2 regions of the Rhizobium sp. SYY.PMSO genome follow, and region 1 is predicted to be linked to the other one. Evidence: predicted binding sites of a transcription regulator. Region 1 holds the regulator's gene; the other holds the start of a gene.
What was found. The regulator LexA, encoded in region 1, represses DNA repair genes until DNA is damaged. The targets are predictions, from matches to a motif close to TGTTCNNNNTGTGTTCNG.
Positions count from the first base shown of each region.

Region 2: a site for LexA is predicted at 3,769-3,786, ahead of ACJJVH_RS00875 (ATP-dependent helicase). Genes of this name have one in related genera too.

Region 1 covers NZ_CP177349.1:1,226,497-1,231,829, reverse strand. The annotation lists gene kdsA (3-deoxy-8-phosphooctulonate synthase) at 1-546, opposite strand, end outside; gene ACJJVH_RS05980 (VOC family protein) at 543-1,430, opposite strand; gene lexA (transcriptional repressor LexA) at 1,849-2,571, shown strand; gene ACJJVH_RS05970 (ComEC/Rec2 family competence protein) at 2,552-5,002, opposite strand; gene gltA (citrate synthase) at 5,293-5,333, shown strand, end outside.
Region 2 covers NZ_CP177349.1:177,326-182,658, forward strand. The annotation lists gene ACJJVH_RS00865 (enoyl-CoA hydratase/isomerase family protein) at 1-330, shown strand, start outside; gene mmsB (3-hydroxyisobutyrate dehydrogenase) at 404-1,285, shown strand; gene ACJJVH_RS00875 (ATP-dependent helicase) at 1,630-3,699, opposite strand; gene ACJJVH_RS00880 (SMP-30/gluconolactonase/LRE family protein) at 3,969-4,844, shown strand; gene secD (protein translocase subunit SecD) at 5,044-5,333, opposite strand, start outside.

The DNA.
Region 1 (5,333 bases):
GAGGGTATTGTAGCCGAAGGAGGCGCCACGCTCGCACAGGAGGATGTTCGGATTGCCGCTGTCATTGAGCTTGGCCAGCACGTTCTTCATGTCCCAGGGAGCGAGGAACTGCCCCTTCTTGACGTTGACGACACGACCGGTCTTCGCAGCCGCAACCAGAAGATCCGTCTGACGCGACAGGAAGGCCGGAATCTGCAGGATATCGACCGTCTTCGAAACGATGGCGCACTGCTCTTCCGTATGAATGTCGGTCAATACCGGAAAGCCATACTCCTTCTTGAGATCGGCAAAGACTTCCAGCGCCTTTTCCAGGCCGATGCCGCGCTTGCCGGACAAGGACGTACGGTTGGCCTTGTCGAAGGAGGACTTGTAGACGAGGCCGATGCCGAGCTTGCCGCAGAGCTCTTTCAGGACGCCGGCGACCATGAAAGCATGGTCGCGGCTTTCCATCTGGCAGGGACCGGCAATCAGCGACAGCTTGGCGGCGTTGGAAAACAGGACCTTGGAGGCACCCTCGCCGACGGTCACTTCGGAATTCGTGCTCATGCTATCTCCTCGAAGGCGAACAATGCGCCCTGTCCGGGCGCAAACCTCGCCAATATACGATTGTTCTTACGCGTGTAGGTGACGCCGTTAGCAGCGAAATGCGACGATGTCACGGAAAGATCGCGCGTTTTGAAAAGGATTGCGCGCGCACGAAGCCCCGGATCTTCCGGGGAGACCGGCAAATCGTAAAACGCTTCCATTCCTTCCGGCGTCAAAATTTCAAGATCCGCATTGGCCGCCTTGACCGTCAATCCGAAGGAATGTTCCGATACGCGCGGGCCGCCGATAACCTCTTCGAGAAAGCTGCGATAGGCCGCCGGCTTCGGCGCGGAAAGCGCCACCCGCGCAATTCCGGTCACGCCGTTTTCATGACGCTCCAGCACGCCGCGGTCTGCCGGCAAGGGATTGATGCGCTGGCAGCAGAAGGCGAGAAGATCGGGCGCGCGCAGATCGGCCGCGAAGGCAAGGCGAAAGCCGGCGACAGTTTCCGTTCCGTCCGGCATTCTCATGGGCCGGGAAAAATCCAGCATCCGCCCGGCCGAGATCGCGGCTGCCTTGAACCGCTCATCATCGGCAACAGCATCGTCCGACCCGAAGACGACGGCCGAGAAGCCATCCTCACCCACACGAAAGCGGTAGGCCTGATCGCGCGCGACGAAGACGTTGCCCTCCGCGAGGCTCGCCTCGCACTGCTCCTGGGAGGCCACGCCCAAAGGTTCGAGATAGGTCTTGTCGGCAAGGAAGACGCAGGCATTCTCGGTGCCGAAAGGATGACGCGCATCGGGGGCCACCGTGAAACCGAGCTTGCCCAAGCGTTCACGCGCCAAGGCAATATTGACGGTGGGCAGCACGAGATGATCCAGCGGATGCGGTGACGAGGTCATGGCTTTTCCTGTGTTCCTGCCAGAGCAGATTTGCGCCCATCCAACGCCTGATTCAAGATGGAAGCAAGAACCTTGGGATATGGCGGCAAAGAAGACGGCAATCCCGGCGACGGGATAGCTGATTCTCTCTTCCAGCCGGTCTATCCGCCGCGATTTCGCGTGCATTCACGAATCCAACGTCACCATGGAACTGGAACGCCGCGGAAGCAGCCGTGACAGCATTTTCCATATTTATCGGCAGGTTAGCCCACATGTACCCCTCTTGGGTATTCAGCCGCTTCATTCGACAGTGGTAATTATTTAATTGGCCGCACAAGGTTTTACCGAAATTTAAGTACTTGCGGAACACATATGGAACATATAGTGTCCGTTCTGGATTTGTTTCACGACCTTTTCTTGATTCTGGGGTTCCAAGACGATGTTGACGCGCAAGCAGCAGGAACTGCTTTTGTTCATTCACGAACGCATGAAGGAATCCGGCGTCCCGCCGTCTTTCGACGAGATGAAGGACGCGCTGGATCTGGCATCCAAGTCCGGCATTCACCGCCTGATCACGGCTCTAGAAGAGCGCGGTTTCATCCGCCGCCTGCCGAATAGAGCAAGAGCGCTGGAGGTCATCAAACTGCCGGAAGCCTATAATCCAAGCCTGCAGCCGCGACGCGGCTTTTCGCCCAGTATCATCGAAGGCAGTCTCGGCAAGCCTCAACCGGTCGCTCCCCCCGCGCCGGCGAAGGTTGCGAATGACGATCACAACGGTTCGGCCTCGGTGCCGGTCATGGGGCGTATCGCTGCCGGCGTTCCGATTTCCGCCATCCAGAACAACACGCACGACATTACCGTTCCCGCCGACATGCTCGGCTCCGGCGAGCATTATGCGCTGGAAGTCAGGGGCGATTCGATGATCGATGCCGGAATTTTTGACGGCGACACCGTCATCATCCGCAATTCAACGACAGCCAATCCGGGTGATATCGTGGTCGCTCTTGTCGACGACGAGGAAGCAACCCTGAAGCGCTTTCGCCGCAAGGGCGCCTCCATTGCGCTGGAAGCCGCCAATCCGGCCTATGAAACCCGCATTTTCGGACCGGATCGCGTCAAGGTCCAGGGCAAGCTCGTCGGTCTCATTCGGCGCTATCACTAACCGTCGGCACGGGCCTGGCTGGCGTGCCGAATTTATCCGTGCGCCAATCGTAGGTTCGATGCCGCGTCCACGGCCGTTGGGGGTTTTCGAACGCTGCGGAAACAACAGGTTTGTCGGTGGCAAGCGCCATTTCGATGGAACCGGTTTGCCGTAATGTGGCGCCGGTTATGAGCATGGCGCCGGAGCGGCAATGATCCAGCCGCAGCCGGATGGGTGTCACGACGATATTTGCCGTATCGCAAGCCGGAGGCAGATAGGCTGCGTTTTCGATGGTGACGAGCATGGCGCCGTTTTCGAGCATGGCCACGCACCATGCGCCTTTCTGGCAGGCGAAGCTTCCCTGCATGGTACGGTCAAGAGCCTCTTCCATTGCCTTGCGAACGGCGCTCTCCTCTTCACGGCTTAGCCGTCGGTGGCGATCCGACTTGCTGACATGAGGAAGCCGGCTGTCGCCAGGAAGAATGGTCGGCGGCTGATATTCAGGTGCAACCAGCGCCTTTTGCCATTGTTCGAAGATGAAGGCCTGCGGCCGTTCGCGGTTGGTGGCCAGTATGGCGTCCTGACGCAGAGCGACGAGAACACCGTCTTCGGAGATCATCAGATCCGGCTTCGGCACGCCGGAGCCGAATGCCGCCGCGCCGACGGATGAAAGCGACAGCACCAAGCCCAAATGGCGAAGCCTGGTCCGCAGCATGCTCATGATCAGGAAGCCGACAATGAATGTCGGCATCAGCCAGCCCGGCTGGCGGCCGAAGGTGATGTCCCCGCCCCAGCCGGCCACGGTTTTGGCAATCACGATGACGAGCTCCAGCCCCTCCCCGGTGACGTTCCAGAAAGGGCCGTCGAGACCAAGCGGCATGAGCATCATCGCCGCCATGCCAAACGGCATGACGATGAAGGAAACCACCGGCATGGCCGCAAGATTGGCGGCGAGACCGTATGTCGCCAGGCGGTGAAAATGCTCGATCGAGAATATGGCCGTCGACGCGCCGCCGATGAACGAGGTCGACAGCACGCCGCCAAAGAAGCGCGAAACAAACAGCAGCGGGCTCAGCACGCGGAACCGCGAGAGAATGCTTTCCCGATGCCGCCGCCGCTTCCACAGCGAATAGCCGGACACCAGCGCCAGGGTTGCGGCATAGGACATCTGGAAGCTCGGGCCGAGCACCTGCGACGGCGAAAGGATGAGAATGACGATGGCGGATAACGCCACGTTGCGGAGGCTGAGCGATGGCCGGTCGAGAAGGACGGCAACCAGCATGATCGCCATCATGATGAAAGCGCGCTCCGCCGACACGCCGAAACCGGAAATGAGGTAATAGGCCGTCACCGTGACAAGCGCGCCGAATGCCGCGAATTTCTTGGTAGGCCACGCCTGCACGACGCCGGGGAACAGGCTGAACAGATAGCGCAGGCCGACATAGAAGATGCCGGCCGAGAGCGCCATGTTCAAACCCGAAATTGCGATGATGTGGGTGAGGCCGGCAATTCTCAGCGCCTCGGTCGTGTCCTTGGAGATCGCTCGTCTCTCATCGGTGACAAGTGCCGCAGCAAAAGCGCCGGTGTCACCGGGCAAGGTTTGCCTTATCCTGTCGCCTATGCTGTTGCGAAGGGCGGCAAGTCTGATATCGGCCATGTCGAGCAACGAACCCGCCGCATTGTCATCAGCCGGAGACAACAGTTTCGGCGTGCCGTAAGCGAAGCCGTTCGCTCCGATACCGTTGAAATAGGAACTGAATGCGAAGTCGTTGAGACCGGGCAAGGCCGGCCCGGCAGGAGGCGTCAGACGCGCCCTGCCCTGGATGCGATCGCCGAGATCGAAAGCATCCGCCTGTTTACGCACGAAGATCGTGACTCGCTGCGGCGACCTGCGAATGCTGGGCTTTTCGGTCGCCTCGACACGAACGACATAGCGCCAGCCGCCGTTGTCATAGGATTCGCGCCGCTCGACCTGGCCGGTAACGGTCGTCGTCACCGCCGAATCGAGCATCACCGTGGAAGCCCGCCAGCTTTCGCATTGCGCCAGCGCCATGCCCAGGCAAATGAGCATGCCGGCGAAAAGCAGATGGCGAGACACCCTGCCCACTTCCCGCCTGAACACGAAGCCGCCGGCAAAGAGCAGCAAGCCTGCAATCACCGCCTGCGGAGGCGGGTCGTTGCCGGCCTTGAACCAGAAGATCGCGCCGATCCCCATATAGATCGGCGCGAACAGGATGGCGCGTCCGTATGCCGCCTCCTCCTCGATCAGGTCCCTGATACCGAGTTGAAGCCGCTTCAGAATCCGAAGGAAACGAGATGTCAGCGGCGCCTGGTCCTGCGTCCGCTCCCGTTGTCGCGCTTTGGCACGTAAGGCGATCGCGGCAATGGCGGGGCGAGGCCGCAACGGTGCGGCGACATCCCGGCCCTCCTCCTGCTGTTCCGATGCCTCCAAATTAGGCACTCGCCGCTGCCCCCACGCAAAACTACAGCTTCTGCGCGATTCTTGCCGTCACCATGCAGGGATTTCAACCGAAATCGACATGTGTGCCGGTAAATGAGGCCGCTCTCCCGGCATCGCATGATCAGCGCCGCCGACGCAGTGCCCAAAAGTTGATACTGCAATGCACAATTCGGCGTTAGGATAACTTGGCATTAGCCTCGGGATCATATAGCTAGTCGGTAGTCGCTTAACCTTTTGGCGCTTTTTATGGCGTCAATCCCGCCAAATCTTGGAGGATCAGCATGACGGAACAAAGCGCGAAACTAACTTGGGGCGAAAAGAC
Region 2 (5,333 bases), 1.0 Mb from region 1:
GAAATCCTGCAGGCACTGGCCGGCGAGCCGGGGGAGTTTGTCGCGGAAACAGCCGGCGTGATCGCCGGTCGCTCGCCGACCAGCCTGAAGCTGACCTTGCGACTGCTGCGGGCGGGGCGAACGAGCGCCAATCTCGCCGAATGCCTCAATCGTGAACTCGGCGCCTGCATGGGCATATTGTACAATCACGATTTCTATGAGGGCGTGCGCGCTGCGGTCATCGACAAGGATCGCAATCCGAAATGGTCCCCGGCCAGCCTTTCGCAGGTGAGGCCGGGCGATATCGACCGCTTCTTCGTAGCGGCGCAGCCGCCGCTTTTTACGACGTAGGCCGGTTCAGATCGTCACGAATCTCTGAACCGCCCTGTCGCATGGCTTCAACCGATCATGGGAGGAAAACATCATGACACGGATCGCATTCATCGGCCTCGGCAATATGGGAGGGCCGATGGCCGCCAATCTCGTCAAGGCCGGCCATGCCGTCATCGGTTACGACCTCTCGCATGACGTGCTGCAAGCCGCCGAAGCGTCGGGCGTCAAGCCCGCGAGCGTCTTGACCGAGGCCCTGGCCGACGCGGAAGTGGTGGTGACCATGCTGCCGAAGGGCCAGCATGTCCTGACCGTCTGGACCGACGTGCTGCGCTCCGTGTCCAGGGGAACCTTGCTGATCGACTGCTCCACCGTCGATGTCGACAGCGCCCGCAAGGCGCATGCGATGGCGGGCGATGCCGGCTGCCTCTCGCTCGATGCGCCTGTTTCCGGCGGCACCGGCGGCGCTGCGGCGGGAACGCTGACCTTCATGGCCGGCGGCTCGACGGAGAGCTTTGCGGCGGCTAAACCCCTGCTGGAAGTGATGGGCAAGAAGATCGTCCATTGCGGCGATGCCGGCGCCGGTCAGGCGGCGAAGATCTGCAACAACATGATCCTCGGCATCTCCATGATCGGTGCCTGCGAGGCCTTCGTGCTCGCCGAAAAGCTCGGCCTCTCGCATCAGGCCCTGTTCGACGTCGCCTCCACCTCGTCCGGCCAGTGCTGGTCGATCAATACCTATTGCCCCGTGCCCGGCCCGGTGCCGACCTCGCCCGCCAACAACGACTACAAGCCGGGCTTCTCGGCCGCCTTGATGCTGAAGGACCTGCGTCTGTCGCAGGAGGCCGCTCTCTCCAGCGGCGCATCCACCCCCCTGGGCGCCGAGGCGGCGCAGCTTTATGCGCTATTCGAAAAGCTCGGCAATGGCGGCCGCGATTTCTCGGCGATCATCGAGATGTTTCGTGAGGCGAAGTGAGGTTGGCTGGTGATAGCGGACAGGGTGGAAAGCTGCCCTCTCACCCCGCTCGCGGCGGTGCAATCGCATATGGGCAAATCGGTGCCGGATGTTCCTTCTCCCCTCGGGGAGAAGGTGGCCCGAAGGGTCGGATGAGGGGGCTGACCGATTTGAATTCATGGATCCTTGAGCTCTTGGCGGGCACCCCCTCATCCGCCTGACGGCACCTTCTCCCCGTTGGGGAGAAGGGGTAGCTACGATGTAAGCCCATATGCGATTGCACCGCCGCGAGCGGGGTGAGGGGCCAGGCACAAAGAGCCGGCGTCGGCGAGCATGCCCGATCCGCCGATCTCGATCGCTCCAACTCACCGCCACATGCCGCGCATGCGCGCGCCGACATCGACCCTTACCTGCCGCGCCCGGATGGCGGCGGGGCTTTCGGCCCGGGCCTGCGGCCAGCCGCAGACTTCGAAGAATTGCAGCAACGTCGCGGGGATGAAGCGGGTGCGCGAGGCGAAGACGTGTCTGTCGCCCTGTGCATGCTGGCCATGCACGAAGAAGCGTTGCGGGGTGACGAGATCGAGACCGTCCTTCGCCCGCGTCATGGCGACATAGAGCAGCCGTCGCTCCTCCTCGATCTCCGCCGACGATCCGACGGCAAGGTCGGCGGGAATGCAGCCGTCGACGGCGTTGAGGATGAAGACTTTCGTCCATTCCTGCCCCTTGGCGGAATGGATGGTCGAGAGGATCAGGTAGTCCTCGTCCAGCAGCGGCGTGCCGGCCTGATCGCTTGTCGCGTCGGGCGGGTCGAGCGTCAGTTCGGTGAGGAAACGCTCGCGCGAACTATAACCGGCGGCGATCTGCTCGAGCTGGACGAGATCGGCCTGACGTGTTGCGGCGTCCTCGTGCGCGCGTTCCAGATGCGGCTCGTACCATTGGCGAACCAGGCCGATTTCCGCCGGCCAGCCGGCCTTGCCGCTTTTGACCTCCCGCATCGTCTCGACGAAAGCCGTCCAGTCGTCCCCCGTGCGCGGCGGCGGAGGAAGCTCGGTGAGCGCCGTGATAGGGCTTGCCTCTTCGCCGATCTGGTCGAGCACGCGCTGGGCCGTGGAGGGGCCGACGCCGGGCAGGAGCTGCATCAGGCGGAATCCCGCCACGCGGTCGCGCGGATTCTGGGCAAAGCGCAGCGCCGCCAGCATATCCTTGACATGGGCGCTGTCGAGAAACTTCAGCCCGCCGAACTTGACGAAGGGAATGTTGCGCCGGGTGAGCTCCACTTCCAGCGGGCCGCTATGGCTGGAGGTGCGGAACAGCACGGCCTGCTGTTTCAGCCTCGTGCCGCCTTCGCGGTTTTCCAATATCTGATCGGCGATGTAGCGCGCCTGATCGGCCTCATCGCGCACCGTCACCAGCCGTGGGCGCTCGGTGCTCTGCCGCTCGGTGCGCAGGTTCTTGGTGAAGCGCTCCGAGGCAAGATCGATCACGGCGTTGGCGGCGGCCAGGATCGGCTGTGTCGAGCGATAGTTGCGGTCGAGCGTGACGATATCGGCCGACGGCGTAAAAGCCTTCGGGAAATCGAGGATGTTGCGCACGGTGGCGGCACGGAAGGAGTAGATGGACTGCGCATCGTCGCCGACGACGGTCAACCCCCGGCCATCCGGCTTCAGGGCAAGCAGGATGGAGGATTGCAGCCTGTTGGTATCCTGATATTCGTCGACAAGCACATGATCGAAGCGGCTGCCGATATCCTCGGCGATCAGCGGCTCCTGCAGCATATGCGCCCAGTAGAGCAGCAGGTCGTCGTAATCGAGCACGTTCTGCACCTGCTTCGCCTCGACATAGGCGGCGAAGAGATTGCGCAGCTGCTGCTCCCACATGGCGCACCAGGGAAAGAAGTCGCGCAGCACACCGTCGAGCGGCGCTTCCGCATTGACGGAGCGGGAATAGATGGCAAGGCATGTCGCCTTGGTCGGGAAGCGGTTCTCCGTCTTCGAAAAGCCGAGATCGTGACGCGAAAGGTTCATCAGGTCGGCGCTGTCTTCCCGGTCGTGGATCGTGAAGGCCGGATCGATGCCGATCTGTTCTGCATAGTCCCGCAGCAGGCGCGCGCCGATGCCGTGAAATGTTCCGCTCCAGGCCAGCGCATCGGCGGTGATGCCGGCGTTCGCACCCAGAACCTCGCGGCAGATCCGTTCCACACGGCGCGCCATTTCGGCAGCGGCGCGGCGCGAGAAGGTCATCAGCAGGATGCGGCGCGGATCGGCGCCCTTGACGATCAGATGCGCCACGCGATGGGCAAGCGTATTCGTCTTGCCGGAGCCGGCCCCGGCGATGACGAGCAGCGGCCCGGCGACATGGCCGCTACCCGCGGTCGTGCCATGCTCCACCGCCAGCCGCTGCTCCGGGTTCAATTTTTCCAGATAGGCGGCGGTCATCAACTCTCCTGAAGGGACGGGAATCGCAGGCGCTATGCGCGACGAATCGCAAGAGCGAAAATATATGGGCGTTCTATGGATGTTCCGAATCGCCAAAGCCTGTCAAGATTGGCGGCGTATGCACGCAGATGTGAGCCCTGGCGCAAGAATCTTCTCTGGATTTGGCGAAAGATAGCTCGAAAAGAACTTTCTTCGTCCTTATGTATCGTTATGGCGCGGCAATTTGAGTTTTTGGAGTTTCGCAGTGCGTAGAGTGAAGGTTTCAGAACATGAACGACACGATTGCCACCGGCCTGCGTCTGCCTAGCGGACTGGTGGCTCTGCCGGACGGGCGCTTCGCGCTTGTCGAAATGGATGCCAGCCGCCGCTGCCTGAAGCTTTTCGATACAAGCGGCGCCCAGGAAGAACTGTGCCGGATCGGCGGCACCCCGACCGGGATCGCGATCGACGGCGACGGTTGTTTCTGGGTAGCCGATGGCCCGGAGGATTCCCTCGTGAGGCTTTCGCCGCAGGGGCGGGTTCTTCAGGTGATCGAAGGGGGTGCGGATGGCCCGTTTCTCCATCCGAACGCTCTGGCCTTCGGTCCGGACGGCCTGCTTTACATGACCGATTCCGGAATCCGTCTCGCCAATCTGCTCGAAGGCGGCCACATCCATCCCGATTTCTTCAAGGCTGCCTATAATGGCTGTGTCTATCAGATCGATCCGGCGGAGGGCCGGGTCATTCGGGTGCTGGCTGCCGGCCTGCTTCTTGCCGGCGGCATCGCCTTCGGACCCGACGGACTGCTCTATTACAGCGAAACGCTAACCGGAAAAATCTACCGGCAGATCGTCGGCGGCCGGCAGGAGATGTTTGCGCAATCGATGACCTCGCCCGCCGTGAACATGCTGCGCGGACCCTCCGGCCTTGCTTTCGATCGCAGCGGCACGCTTTATTGCGCCATGTATGGTCTGGGCGAAATCTGTCTGATCGATACCGAAGGCAGGATGACCGGCCATATCCGCACGGCCGGCACGCGGCCGGGCAACATTGCCTTTACCGTCGATGGCAAGCACCTGCTCGTCAGCGAACAGGAAAAGGGCGTGGTGGAGAAAATAACGGCGCCGCGTCCCGGGCTGCCTTTGCATATGCCGGTCATTTCCTAACGCTTTTCCAGGAAAAGCGCATGGCGTTTGCCGTTCGGTGCTGCGCTAAAAATCGATAGAGCGTTTCGTGATCGCCGGATTCGGTTCCGCGCTTCAGATCGTTGTTTTGCCGCGAGCTGCCGCACCGCCTCAAGCGGCATGATTCATTCGAGGGACATGCCCGGAGGCCGGGCATGTCCTGTTTTCCTATATCCGCTGCTTATTCGGCTGCGGGGATCTGCTTGTCCTTGCCGGATGTGCCATCGGCCTGCTTGCCGTCGTTGGCGGCGGGCTTGGCATGGCGGCGGCGCCAGTCGCCGAGGAAAAGCAGGATCGGCGCTGCGATGAAGATCGACGAGGCGCCGGCGACGAGGATGCCGAACACCATCGGGATCGCGAAGCTGGAGACGGCACTGCCGCCCCAGATCGCCATCGGCACCAGCGCCAGGAAGGCGGTGGCGTTGGTATAGAGGCTTCGCGCCAGGGTCTCGTTGATCGACCTGTCGATGA